Roseisolibacter agri: one gene and its partners. The protein of the gene in region 3 interacts with the protein of the main gene of each other region in a pairwise test. Links are inferred from orthologs where the notes say so. Each region holds a gene or a part of one and is shown on either strand. Other genes may lie near its edges.

The links.
Region 1: the proteins of ftsZ (region 3) and rosag_RS19350 interact in binary tests that used the Escherichia coli proteins (3 or more experiments, as listed by UniProt). The link is inferred for Roseisolibacter agri from one-to-one orthologs.
Region 2: the proteins of ftsZ (region 3) and rlmN interact in binary tests that used the Escherichia coli proteins (3 or more experiments, as listed by UniProt). The link is inferred for Roseisolibacter agri from one-to-one orthologs.

Annotation. Positions count from the first base shown.
Region 1 is NZ_BRXS01000006.1:220,752-223,762, reverse strand. What follows is about bases 43-2,903. They hold rosag_RS19350 (rod shape-determining protein), read left to right. Parts: upstream 43-884; coding sequence 885-1,922; downstream 1,923-2,903. Other genes in these bases: mreC (rod shape-determining protein MreC), read left to right, coding at 1,940-2,903; ald (alanine dehydrogenase), read left to right, coding at 43-558. Outside these bases: more of ald, read left to right, coding at 1-42; more of mreC, read left to right, coding at 2,904-3,011. UniProt on the Escherichia coli protein: Forms membrane-associated dynamic filaments that are essential for cell shape determination. Acts by regulating cell wall synthesis and cell elongation, and thus cell shape.
Region 2 is NZ_BRXS01000006.1:176,767-179,916, reverse strand. Bases 78-3,077 are described here. They hold rlmN (dual-specificity RNA methyltransferase RlmN), read right to left. Parts: upstream 2,172-3,077; coding sequence 984-2,171; downstream 78-983. Other genes in these bases: rosag_RS19130 (hypothetical protein), read right to left, coding at 2,168-3,077; rosag_RS19140 (LytR C-terminal domain-containing protein), read left to right, coding at 567-1,055; rosag_RS19145 (hypothetical protein), read left to right, coding at 78-559. In the rest of the region: more of rosag_RS19145, read left to right, coding at 1-77; more of rosag_RS19130, read right to left, coding at 3,078-3,079.
Region 3 is NZ_BRXS01000004.1:624,584-627,696, reverse strand. What follows is about bases 65-3,027. They hold ftsZ (cell division protein FtsZ), read right to left. Parts: upstream 2,172-3,027; coding sequence 957-2,171; downstream 65-956. Other genes in these bases: ftsA (cell division protein FtsA), read right to left, coding at 2,730-3,027; rosag_RS14930 (M23 family metallopeptidase), read right to left, coding at 65-943. In the rest of the region: more of rosag_RS14930, read right to left, coding at 1-64; more of ftsA, read right to left, coding at 3,028-3,113. UniProt on the Escherichia coli protein: Essential cell division protein that forms a contractile ring structure (Z ring) at the future cell division site. The regulation of the ring assembly controls the timing and the location of cell division.

The DNA of each region.
Region 1 (3,011 bases), on a different replicon or contig from region 3:
GCGAAGGTCGTCCTCCTGGACATCAACCTCGATCGCCTGCGCTACCTGTCGGACGTCATGCCGGCCAACGTCCAGCTGATCTACTCGAACCACCAGAACATCCGCGAGCAGATCTCGACGGCGGACCTGGTGGTCGGCGCGGTGCTGATCCCCGGCGCCAAGGCCCCGAAGCTGGTGAAGCGCGAGGACCTGAAGCTGATGCGCCCGGGCGCGGTGATCGTGGACGTGGCGGTCGACCAGGGCGGCTGCATCGAGACGATCAAGCCGACGACGCACGAGAACCCGACCTACACGATCGACGGGATCATCCACTACGGCGTCGCGAACATGCCGGGGGGCGTGCCGCGCACCTCGACGCTGGCGCTCACGAACGCCACGCTGCCGTACGTGCTGCAGCTGGCGAACAAGGGGTGGCGCCGGGCGCTGCGCGAGAACCCCGCGCTGCTCAAGGGCCTCAACGTGGTGGACGGCCGCGTGACCTACGCCGGCGTCGCCGAGGCGTTCGGGCTGGAGGCCGTGGACCCGGCCGAGGCGCTGGCCGAGCCGGCGCTGGTCTGAGCGTCGGAACGGGCGTCCCGCGGCCTCGGGCCTGCATGGGAGTCGACGGGGGGTGCGGCGGTTGCCGCGCCCCCCGTCGCGCGTCGTGGGAGGGTCGCGCTCCCGGGCCGCGCGGCGCGCGATCCGACGACCGCGAGCACGCGGCGTAGGTCACGTCGCGGCGCGGACTTTCGCTTGAAGCAGTGGGGGGCGCCGGCTAGGTTACGCGCGGCGGCCACCCCCCGTCCCAGCAGGGGCCGCACGCGTTCGCCGAACGGCCGCGTTGCCGGCCGTTCGGCCGTCCGTGCGTCGCGGCCCGACGCCTCGCAAGTCCACCGACCTCGTTGATGCGCTGGCCTTTCAAGAGAGCGGGTTCGCTGTTCCCCGCCAACGCGATCGCCGTCGATCTCGGCACCGCGAACACGCTGATCTACGTCAAGGGCGAGGGGATCGTCCTCAACGAGCCGTCGGTCGTCGCGATCGACCGCGAGACGAAGAAGATCCGGGGCGTCGGCCTCGAGGCCAAGCGCATGCTCGGTCGCACCCCGGAGAGCATCATCGCCGTACGGCCGATGAAGGACGGCGTGATCGCCGACTTCGACGTCACGGAGAAGATGCTCCGCTACTTCCTGACGCTCGTCATCGACAAGCACGTCTTCAAGGTGAAGCCGCGCGTGATCGTGTGCGTGCCGTCGGGGATCACCGAGGTGGAGAAGCGCGCCGTGCGCGACTCCGCGATGGGCGCCGGCGCGAAGGAGGTCTTCATGGTCTCCGAGCCGATGGCCGCCGCGATCGGCGTCGGCCTGCCGGTCGAGAGCCCGACGGGCAACATGGTGATCGACATCGGCGGCGGCACGACGGAGATCGCCGTCATCGCGCTCGCCGGCATCGTCAGCGACACGTCGATCCGCACCGGTGGCGACGAGCTGGACATCGCGATCGTCCAGTTCATGCGCAAGAACTACAACCTGCTGATCGGCGAGCCGACGGCGGAGCAGATCAAGATCACGATCGGCTCGGCCTACCCGATCGGCGACGAGCGCGAGATGGAGGTCAAGGGCCGCGACCTCGTCTCGGGCATCCCGAAGACGGTGCGCGTGCACAGCAGCGAGATCCGCGAGGCGATCCAGGAGCCGGTGCAGCAGATCGTCGACGCCGTGCGCCGCGCGCTCGAGATCACGCCGCCCGAGCTGGCGTCCGACATCGTCGACCGCGGCATCGTGATGACGGGCGGCGGGGCGCTGATCCGCGGGCTCGATCACATGCTGAGCCAGGAGACGGGCCTCCCCATCCACGTGGACGAGGATCCGCTGACGTGCGTCGTGCGCGGCACCGGCAAGATCCTCGACGACGAGGAGAAGTACTGGTCCGTCCTCACCACCTGAGCCAGCGAGGCCGGGCCGTGGCACGCGGCGCACGCGCCAGCAGCACCGTCGTCGACACGACGCTGCTGGGCATCTGCCTCCTCTCGTCGCTCGTCCTCGTGTTCCTTCCGGGGACGCTGCGCGACCGGGCGGCGGGCGCGCTGCGCCGGTCGGTGGTCTCGCCGCTGGCCGAGCTGCAGCGGCGCGCGGAGCTGAGCCGCGCGGCGTTCGTCAGCTACGACACGCGCATGACGGCGCGCGGCGGCACCGCGCGCGCGGTGGCCGAGGCGGAGTCGCTGCGCTCCGAGAACGAGCACCTGCGCAAGCTGCTCGGGCTCGCGCGCCGACTCGGCTGGGGCTTCGTGACCGCCGAGGCGATCCCGAACCAGCTCACGGGTGAGCTGATCCAGACGCAGATCCTGCGCACGTTCATGGTGACCGCCGGCGGGCGCGCGGGCGTCCAGCCGTTCACGCCGGTGGTGACGGCGGAGGGGCTCGTGGGGATGGTACAGGAGGTCGACCCGGCGATGAGCCTCGCGATCTCGTACCTGCACGAGGACTTCCGCGTCAGCGCGATGACCACGGACGCGTCGGCGTTCGGGATCGTGCAGCCGCACCTCGGGCGCGGGCCGGAGCGCGGCCTGCTGGAGCTGCGCGGCGTGCCGTTCCGCAGCCAGCTCAAGGCCGGCACGCTGCTCGTCAGCTCGGGGCTGGGCGCGACGTATCCGCGCGGCATCGCCATCGGCACCGTGCTGCGCGAGGTGCAGACGCCCGAGAAGTGGGCGCGGACCTACCTGCTGCAGCCGGTGGTGCCGCTCGCGTCGGTCGGCCCGGTGCTGCTGCTGACCAAGCCGCGCGCGAACGCGGGCGTCGACAGCGTGTGGACCACGGTGCAGGCGTCCGACTCCGCGGCCCGCGCCGCGGCGGCGGCCGGCGACTCGATCGTGCGCGCGACGCTGCTGCGCGAGGCGGCCGCGCGCCGTGCGGCCTTCGACACGTCGGCGCCCGTCGACTCGACGCGCCCCGACTCCCTGCGAACGGACAGCGCGGCTGCGCCCGCGCCGACCGCCCCGCCCACAACGCCGCCGGCCACGGCGCCCTCCACGCCGC
Region 2 (3,150 bases), on a different replicon or contig from region 3:
GACCGCACCGATCGGCGATCCGTCCACGACGCTCGCGCTCCCCGAGTGGGCGCAGGTGAGCGACAAGCGCCGCGCGCACATCGCGCGCGTCACCGCGCTGCTGGACGCATGGGCGCCGCACGTCGCCCGCGATGCCGCGGAAGCGGCCGCGATGCGCGACGCGGGGCTGCTGCACGATGCGCTGCGCGACGCGCCCGATGCGCTGCTGCGCGAGCTCTCGGACGACGCGACCTCGCCGGTCGAGGTGCTGCACGGCCCGGCGGCCGCGACGCTGCTGGCGCGCCGCGGTGAGACGCGCACCGACCTGCTGGAAGCCATCCGCTGGCACACGCTCGGCTCCGCGGAGTGGGGGCGTGTGGGCCGCGCGCTGTACATGGCCGACTTCCTGGAGCCGGGGCGGAAGTTCGCGGCGGCGGACCGCGCGTTCCTCGCGGCGCACGTGCCCACGGACTTCGACGCCGTCTTCCGGCAGGTCGTCCGCATGCGCCTCGAGTGGTCGCTGCGCGAGGGGAAGGAGCTCTTCCCGCAGGCCGTCACGCTCTGGAACGCGGTGCGGTGACGGCGTGATGCGCGAGGACCGTCCGCGCTGGATGCGCCCCGGCTGGCTGATCCTCGGATCGCTGGCGCTCGTGATGGCGGCGGGCGCTGCGTGGCCGCGCGTGAAGGCGGCGTTCGACGACGCGCCCGCAGGCACCGCGAGCGACGAGGCCGGGCCGAAGCTCCCCGCCGCCGACGACACGCTCGGCCGGCCGCCGGGCGACGCGCGCGTGCGCGTCGAGGTGCTGAACGCGACGCGCACGCGCGGCCTGGGGCGCCGCGGCATGTTCTACCTGCGCGACCGCGGCTTCGACGTCGTCGCGGTGGGGACGAGCGGCGCGCAGCAGGACAGCGTCGTGGTCATCGACCGCTCGGGGCATCCCGAGTGGGCGAAGCGCGTGGCGTACGCGATGGGCGGGGCGCGCATCGAGACGCGCCCCGACACCTCACGCTACCTGGACGTCACGGTCGTCATCGGCGCGTCCTGGCGCGCGCCGGCCCAGCCGTTCCACCCGTAGCTGCCCGCACGCCGCGGCGATGTCGACGCCGCGGCTCTTGCGCACCGCGACCTCCACGCCGCGGTTGCGCATCGTCTCCGCGAAGCGCTGGATGCGGTCGGGCGGCGTGGGCGTGAAGCCCATCGCGCCGCCGGGGTGCAGCGGGATCAGGTTCACGAACGCGCGGCACTCGCGTGCCAGTCGCGCCAGCTCCATCGCGTGCTCCGCGCGGTCGTTGACGCCGCCCAGCATCACGTACTCGAACGTCACGCGCCGGTCGAACGCCGCCGCCGCCGCGATCACGTCGGCGAGCGGGAACTTCACGTTCACCGGCATCAGCTCCCCGCGCAGCGCGTCCGTCGGCGCGTGGATCGAGATCGCGAGGCGGAACTGCTCCGGGCGCTCGCCCAGCGCGACGATGCCGGGCAGCACGCCGACCGTCGACACGGTGATGTGCCGCGCGCCGATGCCGAAGCCCTGCGGATCGTTCAGGATCGTCAGCGTCGGGTCGACCGCCTTCCAGTTCATGAGCGGCTCGCCCATGCCCATGAAGACGATGTTGGTCGCACGGATCGGCTCCTCGTCCAGCAGCGCGAGCTCGCGCACCTGCCCGGCGATCTCGAACACGTGCAGGTTGCGCTGGAAGCCCATCACGCCCGTGGCGCAGAACGAGCACTTCAGCGCGCACCCGGCCTGGGACGAGATGCAGAAGGTGAGGCGGTCGCGGTCGGGGATCGCGACCGTCTCGATCGCCTGACCGTCGGCGAGGCGGAAGAGGAACTTCCGCGTGCCGTCGCTCGACCGCTGGTTCGCGACGAGCTGCAGCCGCGGCAGCACGAAGTGCTCGGCCAGCGCCTCGCGGAACGCCGCCGGCAGCTCGCGCATCTCGCTGAAGTCGCGCGCGGGCTTCTGCCAGAGGCGCGGCAGGACCTGCGTCGCGCGGTAGGCCGGCTGCCCCTGCGCCACGGCGAACTCGCGCAGCGCGCGCTCGGCCTCCGCCGGCGTCATGTCGAGCAGGTTGACCTTGCCCTCGGCCTCCGCCGGGATGCCCGCGGGGCGTCGCGCCACGGGGAGCGCGCGGCCCGCGGGCGCGGCGTCGTCGGCGTGCGCAGGCGTGGGGATGTCGGGAGCGGTCACTTGAAGATCGAGCTGAGCGTGATCTGGTAGATGCTGCCAAAGCCCGACGCGCTCTCGTCGCGCGCCACGCCCACCAGCAGTCCGGCATACCGCAGGCCGAGGCCGAGGCGCGTGCGGGTGTCGGCCTCGCCACCGCGGGCGGCGCGGGCCAGGCCGGCGCGGCCCTCGACGTTGCGGAGGCGCGCGCTGACGTAGCCGTAGCCCTCGTGCTCGCCGCCACGGCTGCCGAGGTACGACGCGCCCACCCGGACCTCGCGGGCGACGGCCCGTCCGGCGACGCGCGCGTCGGCACCGAGCGAGGTCAGCGGCCGATCGTCGCGATCGGCACCCGGGCGCCAGAGGAAGGTCGACGCCCCCAGCCGCAGGTCGCGTCGGCCGAGCAGCCCATCGACGACGACGCCGGCGTCGGCGCCCGCCGTCGAGGCCGAGGCGGTGTCGAGGCGTCCGACGCGGTACCGCAGCGCCGCGCCGACGGCGAGGTGCCGCAGCACCCGCTGGCTGGCGCCGGCCGAGACGAGGTAGCTGTCGTAGACGACCGGGCTGCCGACGGCCGTCGGCGTGTCGTCGGTGCGCGGGATGTCGGAGACGCCGGCGCGCGCGACCGTGATCGCGAACGCTCGCTTCGGCGTCTGGCGCCACTCCAGCCCGATCACCTCGCCGCTCAGTCCGCGGTCGCCGGGAGCGTTGAGGTGGGTCACCGAGCCCCGAATCCGGCCCGTCGGCGCGAGCAGCGTCGCCGCCGGGTTGTACAGCCCGCCGGCGGCCTCGATGGCCAGCGCGGGAGCCTCGCCGAGCGCGCCGATCGCGAAGTCGTACAGGTCGCGACCGGGCACGGTCTGCGCCGGGCTCACGCGGGGGGCGACGGCGAGGGCGGCCCCCAGCGTGGCGGCGAAGCACAAGTGGCGCATGAAGTTGAGACTACCGGGCGCGGGGGGGCGAGGTCAAGCGCGGCGCTACCCCGGCCCGGCCGGGCCGCTTA
Region 3 (3,113 bases):
CGCCGATCGCGCGCACCGGCGTGCCCGACGACGCCGCGTAGTCCGTGCCGCGATGCGCCTTCAGGATCCCGAGGATCGGGTGGCGGCGCATCCCGAACACGCTCGAGATGCGGCGGAACTCCAGCGGCGCGCGCAGGAAGGCGGCGCGCAGCGACTTGCCCTCCTGGTCGTAGAAGTCGCCGAGCGTGCCCTTGCCGCGGAAGCGGATCGCCTCGACCGGCTTGCCGCCGACGGTGAGCGCGGCGGCGAGGATCTTCGCGTCGCGCGGCGAGCCGTCGGGCGCCACGCGCCGCTCGATCAGCAGGCCGACCGAGTCGCCCTTCTGCAGGTCGCGGCTCATGTCGATGCGGTACTCGAACAGGTCCGCGAGCTTCCAGACCAGCTCCGAGCGCTTGGGCGCCGGCAGGTTCCTGCCGATCGCCTGGTGCATCGTCTCGTACAGGCTCGACGCGATGACGCCGCGCGCGGCCACGGTGTCGGTGCGCCACGCGAGCCGCTCCTCGATGGCCTTCCACGCGCCCGCGAGGTACTTGAGGCGCACGACGCGATCGACCTCCGGCTGCACGACGATCTCCGCCGGCATCGAGTCGGTGCTCATGCCGCTCGTCGTCACCGTCATGCCGGCGCGCAGCTGCCGCGGATCGAGCACGTCGGTCTGCTGCAGCGCACGCGCGGCCTCGGAGCGGCTGACCCCCGCGCGCTCCAGCACCGCCACCAGCGTCTCGCCGCGGCCGAGGGTGTCCACGCGCGAGCGCCACACGGGCGCGAGCGGCGCCTCGACGGCGCGCGGCGACTCCGCGAGCGCGGCGACGACGGGGCGCGCCGGCTCCGGCGCCTCGGGGGTCAGATACGCGGCGACGGCCGCCGCGCCACCGACGACGAGATATGTCGTGGCGCGCAGGCGGCCGTGCGGGCGACCCTTCGACTTGCGGGGCGAGGACACTACGCGGACTCCGTCAGTCCATCTGGCGGCGAATGAACGTCGGGATCTCCATGTCGGAGAGATCCTGCGCTCCTCCGCGCTCGGCGGCGTTCATCGGCGCGCGCGGCCGCGGCGCGGCCTCGGTCGCGGGCGCGGTGCGCGCGCCCGCGTTCAGCACGCGGCCGCCGACGGGCGCCGGGCGCTCGCCGCGCGGGAACGGCAGCACGTTCGGGTTGCCGCGGCCCGACTCGGCGCCGCCACCCACGCCGCCCATCCCGCCGAGCTGCAGCTGACGGTCGAAGCCCGTCGCGATCACCGTCACGCGGATCTCGCCCTGCATCGCCGGCTCGTGCACCGCGCCGAAGATGATCTCGGCCTCGTCGCCCACCGCGTCGTGCACGATCTCGTTGATCTGGTGCACCTCGCCGAGCGTCAGGTCCGCGCCGCCGGTGATGTTCACCAGCACGCCCGTCGCGCCCGAGATCGAGACGTTGTCGAGCAGCGGCGAGGAGATGGCCTGCTGCGCCGCCTCCATCGCGCGGTTCTCGCCGCGGCCCATCCCGGTGCCCATGAGCGCCGAGCCGCCGTTCTGCATCACCGTGCGCACGTCGGCGAAGTCGACGTTCACGAGCCCCGTGACGCTGATCAGCGACGAGATGCCCTGCGTCGCGTGCAGCAGCACCTCGTCCGCCTTCTTCAGCGCGTCGCCGAACGGGATCCCCTTCCCCACCACCGCGAGCAGCCGCTCGTTCGGCACGACGATCATCGTGTCGACGTGCTTGCGCATCTCGGCGATGCCATGCTCCGCCTGCCGCATGCGCTTGCGCCCCTCGAACAGGAAGGGCTTGGTCACGATGCCGACGGTGAGCGCGCCGGCCTCGCGCGCGAGCTCGCAGACGACGGGCGCCGCACCGGTGCCGGTGCCGCCGCCCATGCCGCACGTGATGAACACCAGATCCGCGCTCGCGATCACGCGCGACACCTCGTCGCGGTTCTCGTCGACCGCCTGCCGCCCGATCTCCGGGCGCGCACCGGCGCCGAGACCGCGCGTCAGCTTCTTGCCGATCTGGATCTTGACGTCGGACTTCGAGGTCAGGAGCGCCTGCGCGTCGGTGTTCACCGAGATGAACTCGACGCCTTCGAGGTGCTCCTCGATCATGCGGTTGACGGCATTGCCGCCACCCCCGCCGACGCCCACGACCTTCATGCGGGCGTTCTGCGTGGCGCTCTCCTCGAACTCGAAGATCATGCGGACGCGACTCCAGATGCTGCGGGGGGGAGTTGGGCGAGCCGAGGGCGGGGCGGCTGCCCGGGTCGAGCCTTCACTACTCGCGCCGAGGGAGGGGGGAACTGCCGGCGCGGCGACTGCGGAGGCTTCTCGACCGCCGCCGAATATAACGCGATTCCCGCGCGCTGCCACAGGGGTGCGCGCAAGCCTCGCCGCACACCGGTCGCACGGCGCGCCGCCACCCGTCGACGTCGTCGCCACGGGTGATCACCTCACACGGACGATCCAGCGCGCGGAAGATCACAACGCCACCGACCCGCCGGCGTTGCAGCCGCACGGCGGACGTTTTCCACACGTCCCGGCGCGTCCGACACCCGGCGCGCGTCGGACACGCGCGCGCGCAACGGATTCTTCACCCGCGTGTGACGCACGACGCCCGGGCGGGCGCGTGCCATGCGCGACGCGTCCATCACGCGCTGCGTCGTGCCAGGGTGGCGCGACGCGCGCGCCGCGTGCGTCAGCGCGTCACACTTGACGAGCGGGCCGCCACGCGTATCGTGGCGGCCCGCTGCACGTCGCTCAGAAGAAATCCTGCAGCCAGAGCTTCAGTCGCTGCGCCCACTTGTCCACACCGGGCGCGGGGATCGCGATGCGCTTGCCGCTCACCGCGCCGGTGGCGCCCGACGCGCCGCGCAGCGCGAGACGTGAGGCGCCGTAGAGCGCCAGCCCGACCGCCGTCACCGCGCGCGGCGACTCCACCGTCTCACGCAGCCCGCCCACGAAGTCGCGCGGCATCCCGAGCCGCACGTTGGCGCCGAACACGTCCGTCGCCAGCTCCGTCACGCCCGGCATCTCCGCGCCGCCGCCGGTGAGCACGAAGCCGCCGCTGATGCGTCCACCGTAGCCCGCGCCTTCCACGCCGCGCTGCACGAGGTCGAAGATCTCGTCCAGCCGCTGATGGAT